Regions from separate parts of the Paenibacillus hamazuiensis genome, predicted to be linked through region 2. Evidence: a T-box and tRNA genes for the amino acid it is inferred to sense, from the RefSeq annotation. Region 2 holds a T-box; the other regions hold tRNA genes.
The links. A T-box is a leader RNA that pairs with one kind of tRNA and senses whether it is charged. The one in region 2 lies ahead of leuS (leucine--tRNA ligase), so its partner is inferred to be a tRNA-Leu.

Region 1 (3,984 bases), 1.9 Mb from region 2:
CGGCATGAACCATGTTGGCTGGCGAAGCCGGATAACCCTGCAAGAGAAGGGGACGTCCTATACCACCATAGGCTTCGAAAGTTAGGAGGACTGGATTCGGGGGAAAGACGATGACGTGACCCAAGGAGGGCTTATCGTCTTCCGCATAGCGGTAAACTCTTTTCAAGGCTTATAGGGCTAAGACAGAATGATGGATGGTGAGCAGTCATACGAAGGGATAGTAGTGAGAAAGCTTGCCGGAAAAGCCGCAATGGCAAGTGAACCGACACCAACGTTGTCGGTGCAAGCTTAGACCCAAAAGGCAAAGACTTGGTGCGAAGCCCGGAACCGTGGAAGAAAAGCATAACCACCTAGGAAGCCGTCATGTGCCAGACAGAAGCCGGGGAGCCAAGAAGAGCGAAGAGCCGGGGCTGAACAAAAGGGTAGGCCGTCTGGGGCGGAGTACCGAAGGGGAACCGGAAAGGCTGAAAGATTAGCTATACGTCCGGAAACTGAAAGGGAAGGAACACGAGACATGAAGGAAGGAAAAGGAGAGGTAGGCTTTCGTGAGGGAGTAGAAGTCCCGAGAAAACGCAGATGGCACAGCCTCATCGACAAGATATGGGCGATGCCGAACCTTGAGGAGGCATTCCGGGAGGTCAAGCGCAACCGGGGAGCAGCGGGAGTAGACGGAGTGACCATAAAGGTATTCGAGAGTGAACTGGAGCGTAACTTAAGAACGCTTCAGCAGGAGCTGCGGGCGAAGGCATACAAGCCGATGCCGGTCAGGCGCATGTACATTTCCAAGGAAAATGGGGGTCAAAGGCCGCTCGGGATACCCGCAATTCGCGATCGCGTAGTACAGGCGGCGACCCGCCGAATCCTCGAACCGATTTACGAGGCGACATTTATGGAGTGTAGTTTTGGGTTTCGCCCGGGACGCAGTGCACACATGGCGCTGGAGAACATTCGGAAAGATCTCATGGATGGATACGTTTATGTGATCGACGCCGACCTGAAATCGTATTTCGATCTCATTCCACATGACAAGTTGCTTAAGGCCGTCAAGGAAGAAGTGGTGGATGGTAGTGTCCTAAAGCTCATAGAAAGCTTCTTAAAGTCCGGAGTCATGGAGAACGGAAGTTTTCACCTGAACGAGCAAGGAAGTCCACAGGGTGGGGTTATTAGTCCGCTTTTGGCGAATATCTACCTAAACCCGCTGGATAAGCTCATGACTGAACGGAAGCACCGTATAACACGGTACGCCGATGATTTTGTGATCTGCTGCAAATCCCAAAAGGGGGCAGAGAGGGTACTCCAAGGTGTTATTCGTCTACTGGAACAAGAGCTTGGGCTCAAAGTACACCCGGAGAAAACCAAGATCGTGAACAACTTGGAACAGTCCTTTATGTTCCTAGGTCATGAGTTTAAACCGGGATTTTGGGTTACTCCATCCTCGAAAGCCAAACAGAAATTTAAAGAACGCGTGAAAGCAATTACGCGGCGGAACCAAACGGTGAATGTGGAACAGCTGATCCGAAAGAAGTTGAATCCATATTTACGTGGATGGGGTAGCTATTTTGGCTGGGGCAACGTAGGAAGTCTGATGAGAGAGTACGATGCATGGATAAGGAGAAGGCTCCGGATGGTACAGTTGCGGAGCTGGAAAAAGCCGAAGAACTTCTACAGGGCACTAAGAAAGAATAAGTGGAGGGGAGAGCTTCCCAAGATGCGTATGTTCGCATGGAGAAGCTCGCTATCCAAGCCAGCCAGTGTTGCAATGCCAAACGATTGGTTCAGAGAAAGAGGTCTCGTTTTTCTCGTAGACATCTATAATGAACATCATCCCCAGCGGGGATAAGCGCGGAGGAGCCGGATGCGATGACCCGCACGTCCGGTTCTGTGAGAGGCCCATGAATTCATTCATGGGCCTACTCGATTTTCATTCGATGCCGGTGAAGGGACTCGAACCCCCACGGTTTCCCTCACGATTTTGAGTCGCGCGCGTCTGCCAATTCCGCCACACCGGCTTATGAAATTAAAGATCAAAAAAAAAATGGCGTGCCCTAAGAGATTCGAACTCCTGACCTTTTGATTCGTAGTCAAACGCTCTATCCGGCTGAGCTAAGGGCACATGTTGTCGTTGAGTGGTGCCGAAGACCAGACTTGAACTGGTACGGTAGTCACCTACCGCAGGATTTTAAGTCCTGTGCGTCTGCCGATTCCGCCACTCCGGCTAAAAAAATGGAGGCGCCACCCAGATTCGAACTGGGGGTAAAGCTTTTGCAGAGCTCTGCCTTACCACTTGGCTATGGCGCCTTGGAGCGGAAGACGGGATTCGAACCCGCGACCCTCGCCTTGGCAAGGCGATGCTCTACCCCTGAGCCACTTCCGCATTAGTATACACTGGGGATCTAGGATTCGAACCTAGGCATGACGGAGTCAAAGTCCGTTGCCTTACCGCTTGGCTAATCCCCAACGATTTATAAAAAAATGGGGCGATCGAAGGGAATTGAACCCTCGAATGTCGGAGCCACAATCCGATGCGTTAGCCACTTCGCCACGACCGCCATATTGATTGGCAGGGGCAGCAGGAATCGAACCCACACCAAAGGTTTTGGAGACCTTTGTTCTACCTTTAAACTATGCCCCTATGAGATTAAAAAGTGGTGGAGGCTGATGGATTCGAACCACCGAACTCGTACGAGAACAGATTTACAGTCTGCTGCGTTTGGCCACTTCGCTAAGCCTCCAAATTACCAATGGTGCCGCCGAGAGGACTTGAACCCCCAACCTACTGATTACAAGTCAGTTGCTCTACCAATTGAGCTACAGCGGCTAACTTACAACGAAAAATGGTGGCTCGGGACGGAATCGAACCGCCGACACGAGGATTTTCAGTCCTCTGCTCTACCGACTGAGCTACCGAGCCATGCTAATATACTTCATCGAACCCTGAAAACATTGGGTTCTCATCCCTTACGAGATGTTAAATGGCGGAGCCGACGGGATTCGAACCCGCGGTCTCCTGCGTGACAGGCAGGCATGTTAGGCCTCTACACCACGGCTCCGCGATAGAAAAGTTGGTTGCGGGGGCAGGATTTGAACCTGCGGCCTTCGGGTTATGAGCCCGACGAGCTACCGGGCTGCTCCACCCCGCGTCGATTAAATATCATATATGGTGGAGGCTGACGGGATCGAACCGCCGACCCTCTGCTTGTAAGGCAGATGCTCTCCCAGCTGAGCTAAGCCTCCATAGTGGAGTCTCCGTAAAAATATGCGGAGACTAAATGACCCGTAGGGGATTCGAACCCCTGTTACCTCCGTGAAAGGGAGGTGTCTTAACCCCTTGACCAACGGGCCGTAATAAATAGTGGCGGAGAGAGAGGGATTCGAACCCTCGAGACGCTTGTGACGCCTACACGATTTCCAATCGTGCTCCTTCGGCCAACTCGGACACCTCTCCATGGCTCCCCGAACAGGACTCGAACCTGTGACAACTCGATTAACAGTCGAGTGCTCTACCGACTGAGCTATCGGGGAATATTTAGTTAATATTGCCTTTTTTGCAACGTTCGACTCTCACATGTACTCGACCTGCGAAGGTCGAACGTGCTTTGGGCTGCTTGGCGACGTCCTACTCTCCCAAGACCCTGCGGTCTAAGTACCATCGGCGCTGGAGGGCTTAACGGTCGTGTTCGGGATGGGTACGCGTGGTTCCCCTCCGCCATCGTCACCAAACATGAGTTTTGTCTTAAACAAAACTCGCTTCGGGAGCATCTTGCTCCCTGAAAACTAGATGCGAATCACTTCAAGTTACGCTTTAGAATTTATCCTTTTGGGCCCCGAGAAAGTAATCGGCATAAGCTACAACGCTTCGCTTCACTTTCTTGGGTAATATGGTTAAGCCCTCGACCGATTAGTATTCGTCAGCTCCACACGTTGCCGCGCTTCCACCCCGAACCTATCTACCTCGTCGTCTACAAGGGGTCTTACATACTGGGA
Region 2 (3,984 bases):
GGTGCCAAGTACGCTTGAACGACTCGCTGCCGAGCTGCTCATCAGCGCTTATTTTTTCACTCAAAGCTCCGTTTTCCCCGACAAACAGCCTCCAGATCCGGTTCAAGAAACGGAAGGTGCCTTCCACTCCGTTCACGTTCCACGGCTTCGTCGCCTCCAGCGGCCCCATAAACATTTCATACATGCGCAGCGTATCGGCGCCGTATTGGTTTACGATTTCATCCGGGTTGATGACGTTGCCGCGCGATTTGCTCATTTTCTCGTTGTTTTCGCCGAGGATCATGCCTTGGTTGACAAGCTTGTAGAATGGCTCCTTCGTGTCCACCACGCCCAGATCGTACAGCACCTTGTGCCAGAAGCGGGCATACAGCAGGTGGAGCACCGCATGTTCGGCGCCGCCGATGTACAAATCGACCGGCAGCCATTTCTTCTGCAGCTCCGGCGAGCACAGCTGGGCATTGTTCTTCGGATCGATAAACCGCAGGTAATACCAGCAGCTGCCGGCCCACTGCGGCATCGTGTTCGTCTCGCGGCGCGCCTTCATCCCCGTCTCGGGATCGATCGTATTGACCCACTCGGTGACGTTGGCCAGCGGCGATTCGCCTGTGCCCGACGGCTTGATTTCTTCCACGTCCGGCAAAAGCAGCGGCAGCTGGTCTTCCGGAACGGTTTTCATCGTACCGTCCTCGAGGTGCAAAATCGGGATCGGCTCGCCCCAGTAGCGCTGGCGGCTGAACAGCCAGTCGCGCAGACGGTAGGTCACTTTGCCCTTGCCTTTACCGTTTTGCTCCAGCCATTCGATCATGCGGGCGATCGCCTGTTCGTTGTTCAGTCCGTTCAGGAGCCCGGAGTTCACGTGCTCGCCGTCCCCGGCGTAAGCTTCTTTCTCGACGTCGCCGCCCTTGACGACTTCGATGATCGGCAGGTCGAACTGCTTCGCGAACTCCCAGTCGCGCTGATCGTGGCCCGGCACCGCCATAATCGCCCCCGTACCGTATCCGCCGAGGACATAATCGGCGATCCAGATCGGCACCTTAGCCCCGTTCACCGGATTGATCGCGTAAGCGCCGGTGAAAACGCCGGTTTTATCCTTCGCCAGGTCGGTCCGCTCCAGGTCGCTCTTGCGTGCGGCTTTCTCCTGATAGTCCTTGACCGCTGCCTGCTGCTCCGGCGTCGTGATGCGCTCCACAAGCTCATGCTCCGGCGCAAGCACGCAGTAGGTCGCTCCGAACAGCGTGTCGGGACGGGTCGTAAAGACCGTCAAAGCCTGCTCCGCATGGCCGTCGATCGCAAACTGCACCTCCGCGCCCTTCGACTTGCCGATCCAGTTGCGCTGCATGTCCTTGATGCTTTCCGACCAGTCAAGCTCTTCCAAATCCTCCAGCAAACGCTCGGCGTATTCGGTAATCTTCAAAATCCACTGGCGCATCGGCTTGCGGATGACCGGATGGCCGCCGCGCTCGCTTTTGCCGTCGATAACTTCCTCGTTCGCCAGCACCGTACCGAGCGCCGGACACCAGTTCACCGGCACCTCGTCGACGTAAGCGAGTCCTTTTTTATACAGCTGGATAAAAATCCATTGGGTCCACTTGTAATACTCCGGATCGGTCGTGCTGATCTCGCGGTCCCAGTCGTACGAAAAACCGAGCGACTTGATCTGCCGGCGGAAATTATTGATATTTTTCACCGTTATGTCTCGCGGGTGCTGGCCCGTATCGAGCGCATGCTGCTCTGCCGGCAGCCCGAACGCGTCCCAGCCCATCGGGTGCAGCACGTTGTATCCTCTCATCCGCTTGTAGCGGGATACGATATCGGTTGCCGTATACCCTTCCGGGTGCCCTACGTGCAGCCCGGCTCCCGACGGATATGGAAACATATCAAGCGCGTAAAATTTCGGCAGCGCGTCGTTATCGAGCGTTTTGAACGTTTTGTTTTCCTCCCAAAACTTCTGCCACTTGGGCTCCACAACCAGCGGGTTGTAGCCCGTCTGCTCCTTTACTTCCTGTGCCATTTGTGCCACTTCCTCCTCGATATCTTCCTGTATCTTTGAAAAATGAAAACGTCCCCGGTTACCCACAACAATTTGCTTTGCACCATTTCCAAGCAATTAAAAAACCTCCCGCCCTCTAGCGTATTCGCTAGGGACGAGAGGCTGAATTCCCGTGGTACCACCCTAGTTAACAAGAGGCATGCTTTGCCCTTGTTCACTCTGACCCTTAACGCGGGGCGACGAATCGGCTCGTCCGGACATTGCGGCAAGGCAGTTCCGAAGTTGACCTCAAGGCTCCAAGGCGAGTTCGCTGCTGGCATTTGCCGGCTTTCACCGCCGCCGGCTCTCTGGGAAACGCTCCGCACAGCTACTGCTCCTTTTCACAGCCAATCCGTATGTAATTGGTTAGATTATATGCAAAAAACGCCGCAAATGTCAAGCTCATCATCACCTGCGGATTAAACTGGGACGAACCCGGCCATACTGGGAATACTTACTTTGGAACCGAGGTGAACGCTCATGGCCGGAATCGTCAACGGCATTCTTCTTTCCCTGCCTTTGTGGGGCATTATTTTATGCGTGGTTCAGCTCATTTCGAGGTTATAGTCGAATTACCGCTTGACCGCCACGAAAAAAGCCCGCTGCGTCGATTCGTTCGGCGGAGTCCATGTAAAGTCGCCGTAGCTTTCCACCTCGCCGAAGCCGGTGCGGCGGAGCGCGCCTTTCCACCAATCAAGCGAATACGCCCGCTGTATATGCACATCCTCGATGCGCCGAAACTTGTCGGTGGACAAATCGTCCGCCGCACAATTGATCGCCGTCGTATCCTGCACGAAAATCGTCAGCGCATGCTCGATTTCGCATCGCCCCCCGTCAAAGTCGCATGTCCAAATATAAGCGATGTCGTCATCGTTCAAAAAAAACGGCTGGCTCTCCGCATAAGCGACGAGTTGTCCCGGCGTATGCACATCGAAGATGAACACGCCGCCCGGCTTCAGCCCGGCGTAAACCCGCCGCAGCGCGTCCTCCACATCTTCCTCTTCCAGCAAATAGTTGAAGCAATCGCAAAACGAGATGACCGAATCAACCGGCTCGGGCAGCTCCCACTCCCGCATATCCTGCTGCAGCAAAGTGACCGAACCGCCTCTGGGAAACGGCTGCCCTTGCTGCCTGATCTGCTCCAGCTTTTGCGAGGCGATGGCCAGCATCTCCTCGGACAAATCGATGCCGGTGACGCTCATTCCGAGCTGGGCGAGACGAAGCGAGATCGTCCCTGTGCCGCAGCCCAGATCGACCACCGTTTGCGGCCGTCCGAATTTGCTCCAGCACCGCTGGGCAAACTCGATCCAGTCCGGATACGGCATATCTTCCATCAGCCGATCGTAATGATTGGCGAATTGTTCGTAAGCCATTTAACCATTGCAGCTCCTTTTTTAGTTCCGCTTTTTCAAAAATATAGCATACGATGCCCGGCAACACAAAAAAAGCCGCATCGGCTTTACGGCCCCGCAGCTTTCATATGTCCGAAATATGCTTTCCATTCGCGCAGATGAACTTCCTGCTCCAACGACCGCATGAACAGCGCATCCAGCACATCGTCGCTCCGCTGATCCCGCTCCCGGCTCTCGTGCATCTGCTGATGAAGAGCCAATAACGAGCTCGCCAGCTGCCCCTGCTTCACCTGCATATCCGCCAGCTGTTTCGCCGCCGCACCCGCCGTGTCGGCGACAAGCTGGAGCAGTTCGCCTTGACGCTGCTGTTCGCCGCGAACCGAGCGAATTTCCTGTTCCATTATTGCGACGTATTTATCCAAACGTTCCATTTGCGCGGGAACTTTGCTTCTCTTGCGTTCGAGCCGCTCTACTCGGGTATCCAACGCTTGAATGTCCTGCTTGATAGCGTTAATATGGCTCTCAATATGATCCAGTTTGTGCAAAATTTGCTCAAGCAGCTTCTCTGGCATCGTGCGGTTCCCCCCTCGTATGTTATTATAG
Region 3 (3,984 bases), 3.8 Mb from region 2:
ATACAGACGGAAGTCATGAACGCCACGACGGCTCCGCAACCTGCGCTGATACTTATCGTCAAAGCGTTTTTCTTCAATACACCGATATTTTTATATAACGGTACGGCCAAAGCGACGGTAGCGGGTCCTACCATCTCGCTGATCCATTTCGTCCCCGAAGTGTAGGCTTCGAAAGGAATGCGAAAGAAGACCACCAGCAAAATGGCCAAAACCGGCACGGTCAAAAGCGGCGTCAAATACACCCGCGGCCAGCGGCGGTAAAGCTTTTTCGCTGCGATATATATGGCAATGGTCATAACAAAACATAAAAAGGCCAACATCTCACGAAGGCCTCCTTTCTTTCCATTTCGTAATCCCTTGCGCGATATAGCCGCTGCACACCATAACCATGAGTGTACTCCCCAGGATGACAGCGCCAATTTGCAGGCCGCTGCTCAGCAGCAGATTTTTATAAGGAAGTACTCCGACCGCCGAAGGAATAAAAAATAACAGCATTTCGGCGAGCAGCCAATTGGCTCCCGCGTCGATCCAATCCAACCGGATTATACCCACGAGAAGTAAAACAAAAACAAGCAGCATCCCTAAGATGCTCCCCGGAATAGGTAGCCGGAACAGTGACACGATCTCATTCATTCCCTTGGAAACGAGAATAAAGAAGCCGATTTGCCCCAGCCGGCGAATAAGATCTATTGCTTTCATGCGGCTTCCCTCCCTTACACTATTGAAAGTATACAACAGCTCCTTTTATAGGTAAAATGAATACATTGAATAGATTTCATTCCATTTATCTATGTAAGGAGCATGAGTGCAATGGATATCCGGCATCTGCAATATGTGTTGGAAGTCGCTCGCTGCAAAAGCTTCACTCAGGCCGCTAATGCCCTCCATATTTCGCAGCCGACGATCAGTAAAATGATACGGAACCTGGAAGACGAGCTGGGCATTGAGGTATTCATACGCGAAGGACGGCAGGTTGAACTCACCGACTCCGGTCAAGTTATTGTAGCGCACGCCAAACATATCCTGCAGTCTTTCGAAAGCCTCTCTGCGGAGCTAAATGATCTCACGCACCTGAAGAAAGGCCGTATCCGCATCGGATTGCCACCAATGGTCGGCGCCCGTTTTTTCCCGAACGTGATCAATCAGTTTCGCAAACAGTATCCGGGCATCGAATTGGACATGGTGGAAGACGGGGCCAAAAAGATTGAGGCTGCCGTAGAAGCCGGACATCTCGATGTCGGCGTAGTTCTCCTGCCCATTCATAATGAATTATTGGATTGGTTCCCTTTTGTGGATGAAAAGTTGAAACTGGTTGTCCCCCCGTCACATCGGCTTGCCCAAAGGGATCACGTCGCGCTGGCGGAATTAGCCGATGAGCCGCTCATTTCCTTCCGCGAGGACTTCGCCCTTCACGACCGCATTATATCGGCTTGCAAGGCTGCAGGGTTTGAGCCGAAGGTGCTGTACGAAAGCTCCCAGTGGGATTTTATCAGCGAAATGGTCTCGGCCGACTTGGGTATCGCCATGCTGCCGGAAACGATCTGCGCATCGCTTGATCCTAGCCGCGTACATACCGTTTCGTTTGCAAACCCTTCGATCCCGTGGCAGCTTGCCATCGCATGGCGCAGGACAGGATACTTGTCGTTCGCAGCCCGGGAATGGATTCATTTTACTCGGGATAAGCTGGAAAGGAGGAAAGTCGGGGAGTAGGAATAGGCAATCTTAATCTAAGCCCTTCACGGTCATGCTATAAAGCAAGAAAACCTCCTAAGCTGTCACGCGTAGGAGGTTCGGTTATGTATCCGTATGTCGCACGTATGTCTTACCAATCGTGCTATAGCGGGCTATGTTGAGCAGAAGCGTCTCAGGAGGGATTCGAACCCCCGACACACGGCTTAGAAGGCCGTTGCTCTATCCAACTGAGCTACTGAGACACGTGCGCATTTCAAATATGGAGCGGGTGATGGGAATCGAACCCACGCTACCAGCTTGGAAGGCTGGAGTTCTACCATTGAACTACACCCGCATATGGAATTGTATATCATGGTCGGGACGACACGATTCGAACATGCGACCCCCTGGTCCCAAACCAGGTGCTCTACCAAGCTGAGCTACGTCCCGTTATATGCATGGTGCCGGTGAAGGGACTCGAACCCCCACGGTTTCCCTCACGATTTTGAGTCGCGCGCGTCTGCCAATTCCGCCACACCGGCTTATTACAATGTATAAAGTTAAAATGGCGTGCCCTGAGAGATTCGAACTCCCGACCTTTTGATTCGTAGTCAAACGCTCTATCCGGCTGAGCTAAGGGCACATAGTTATAATAATGGAGCGGAAGACGGGATACTCTTCGTTTCACTCCGAGACTGCGAAGTGATTTCTAACGAAGTGTCGCTCCGACGAACCCTGAAAACAATGGGTTCTCATCCCTTTTTAGCTTAATCATAATGGAGCGGAAGACGGGATTCGAACCCGCGACCCTCGCCTTGGCAAGGCGATGCTCTACCCCTGAGCCACTTCCGCGTAATTAATAATATAAGCGATGTACTTGATGTTATGCAAGCGGTAATTTTTATGCAGCTAGACAATTCCGACGAACCCTTAAAACACCGGGTTCTCATCCCTACCTAGCTTAATCATAATGAAGCGGAAGACGGGATACTCTCCGTTTCACTCCGAGACTGCGAAGCAAACCCTAACGAAGTATCGCTCCGACGAACCCTTAAAACACCGGGTTCTTCATCCCTTACCTAGCTTAATCATAATGGAGCGGAAGACGGGATTCGAACCCGCGACCCTCGCCTTGGCAAGGCGATGCTCTACCCCTGAGCCACTTCCGCATAAGATTTTTAAAAGTGAGCCATGTAGGACTCGAACCTACGACACCCTGATTAAAAGTCAGGTGCTCTACCGACTGAGCTAATGGCTCATGTAATGGCTGGGGATCTAGGATTCGAACCTAGGCATGACGGAGTCAAAGTCCGTTGCCTTACCGCTTGGCTAATCCCCAATGAATTATATAAATGGGGCGATCGAAGGGAATTGAACCCTCGAATGTCGGAGCCACAATCCGATGCGTTAGCCACTTCGCCACGACCGCCATGTTGGTGGAGGATGATGGATTCGAACCACCGAACTCGTCAGAGAACAGATTTACAGTCTGCTGCGTTTGGCCACTTCGCTAATCCTCCATGTGACTCTGGTGCCGTCGAGAGGAATTGAACCTCCGGCCTACGCATTACGAGTGCGTTGCTCTACCCCTGAGCTACGACGGCATGTAGACAAGTAAATGGCGGAGCCGACGGGATTCGAACCCGCGGTCTCCTGCGTGACAGGCAGGCATGTTAGGCCTCTACACCACGGCTCCGCGTTAAGAAAATTTGGTTGCGGGGGCAGGATTTGAACCTGCGGCCTTCGGGTTATGAGCCCGACGAGCTACCGGGCTGCTCCACCCCGCGTCGATTAAATATCATATATGGTGGAGGCTGACGGGATCGAACCGCCGACCCTCTGCTTGTAAGGCAGATGCTCTCCCAGCTGAGCTAAGCCTCCATGAATAGTAGCTATGTAATGGCGGAGAGAGAGGGATTCGAACCCTCGAGACGCTTGTGACGCCTACACGATTTCCAATCGTGCTCCTTCGGCCAACTCGGACACCTCTCCAATATGACCGTAACAAAGCTTCTCAATTGTGAATATGGCTCCCCGAACAGGACTCGAACCTGTGACAACTCGATTAACAGTCGAGTGCTCTACCGACTGAGCTATCGGGGAACGCTCGTAGACAACGTTCGACTGTCAGTCTTACATGTCTGACTGGAATGTTAGACCTACGCAGTACTATCTTTGAAGGTCTAACGTACCTTGCCTGCTTGGCGACGTCCTACTCTCCCAAGACCCTGCGGTCTAAGTACCATCGGCGCTGGAGGGCTTAACGGTCGTGTTCGGGATGGGTACGCGTGGTTCCCCTCCGCCATCGTCACC

Region 1: it encodes a tRNA-Leu, which carries the amino acid that the T-box ahead of leuS (leucine--tRNA ligase) is inferred to sense. The anticodon was not compared.
Region 3: it encodes a tRNA-Leu, which carries the amino acid that the T-box ahead of leuS (leucine--tRNA ligase) is inferred to sense. The anticodon was not compared.

What each region holds. Positions count from the first base shown of each region.
Region 1 is NZ_JALRMO010000001.1:5,504,648-5,508,631, forward strand. Features, by position in the region: gene ltrA (group II intron reverse transcriptase/maturase) at 515-1,840, shown strand; tRNA gene MYS68_RS23900 (tRNA-Leu) at 1,930-2,009, opposite strand; tRNA gene MYS68_RS23905 (tRNA-Arg) at 2,037-2,113, opposite strand; tRNA gene MYS68_RS23910 (tRNA-Leu) at 2,128-2,216, opposite strand; tRNA gene MYS68_RS23915 (tRNA-Cys) at 2,225-2,298, opposite strand; tRNA gene MYS68_RS23920 (tRNA-Gly) at 2,300-2,374, opposite strand; tRNA gene MYS68_RS23925 (tRNA-Gln) at 2,386-2,457, opposite strand; tRNA gene MYS68_RS23930 (tRNA-His) at 2,474-2,549, opposite strand; tRNA gene MYS68_RS23935 (tRNA-Trp) at 2,559-2,632, opposite strand; tRNA gene MYS68_RS23940 (tRNA-Tyr) at 2,647-2,732, opposite strand; tRNA gene MYS68_RS23945 (tRNA-Thr) at 2,743-2,818, opposite strand; tRNA gene MYS68_RS23950 (tRNA-Phe) at 2,836-2,911, opposite strand; tRNA gene MYS68_RS23955 (tRNA-Asp) at 2,974-3,050, opposite strand; tRNA gene MYS68_RS23960 (tRNA-Met) at 3,064-3,140, opposite strand; tRNA gene MYS68_RS23965 (tRNA-Val) at 3,159-3,234, opposite strand; tRNA gene MYS68_RS23970 (tRNA-Glu) at 3,271-3,342, opposite strand; tRNA gene MYS68_RS23975 (tRNA-Ser) at 3,354-3,445, opposite strand; tRNA gene MYS68_RS23980 (tRNA-Asn) at 3,447-3,522, opposite strand; rRNA gene rrf (5S ribosomal RNA) at 3,604-3,720, opposite strand; rRNA gene MYS68_RS23990 (23S ribosomal RNA) at 3,879-3,984, opposite strand, start outside.
Region 2 is NZ_JALRMO010000001.1:3,617,281-3,621,264, forward strand. Features, by position in the region: gene leuS (leucine--tRNA ligase) at 1-2,011, opposite strand, end outside; T-box leader at 2,138-2,383, opposite strand; gene MYS68_RS15980 (class I SAM-dependent DNA methyltransferase) at 2,602-3,402, opposite strand; gene MYS68_RS15985 (hypothetical protein) at 3,489-3,953, opposite strand.
Region 3 is NZ_JALRMO010000001.1:7,384,579-7,388,562, reverse strand. Features, by position in the region: gene MYS68_RS32610 (LrgB family protein) at 1-320, opposite strand, end outside; gene MYS68_RS32605 (CidA/LrgA family protein) at 322-699, opposite strand; gene cidR (cidABC operon transcriptional activator CidR) at 811-1,710, shown strand; tRNA gene MYS68_RS32595 (tRNA-Arg) at 1,861-1,934, opposite strand; tRNA gene MYS68_RS32590 (tRNA-Gly) at 1,953-2,026, opposite strand; tRNA gene MYS68_RS32585 (tRNA-Pro) at 2,045-2,121, opposite strand; tRNA gene MYS68_RS32580 (tRNA-Leu) at 2,131-2,213, opposite strand; tRNA gene MYS68_RS32575 (tRNA-Arg) at 2,238-2,314, opposite strand; tRNA gene MYS68_RS32570 (tRNA-Gly) at 2,449-2,523, opposite strand; tRNA gene MYS68_RS32565 (tRNA-Gly) at 2,766-2,840, opposite strand; tRNA gene MYS68_RS32560 (tRNA-Lys) at 2,857-2,929, opposite strand; tRNA gene MYS68_RS32555 (tRNA-Gln) at 2,936-3,010, opposite strand; tRNA gene MYS68_RS32550 (tRNA-His) at 3,025-3,100, opposite strand; tRNA gene MYS68_RS32545 (tRNA-Tyr) at 3,106-3,191, opposite strand; tRNA gene MYS68_RS32540 (tRNA-Thr) at 3,201-3,275, opposite strand; tRNA gene MYS68_RS32535 (tRNA-Asp) at 3,291-3,367, opposite strand; tRNA gene MYS68_RS32530 (tRNA-Met) at 3,382-3,458, opposite strand; tRNA gene MYS68_RS32525 (tRNA-Val) at 3,477-3,552, opposite strand; tRNA gene MYS68_RS32520 (tRNA-Ser) at 3,572-3,663, opposite strand; tRNA gene MYS68_RS32515 (tRNA-Asn) at 3,699-3,774, opposite strand; rRNA gene rrf (5S ribosomal RNA) at 3,871-3,984, opposite strand, start outside.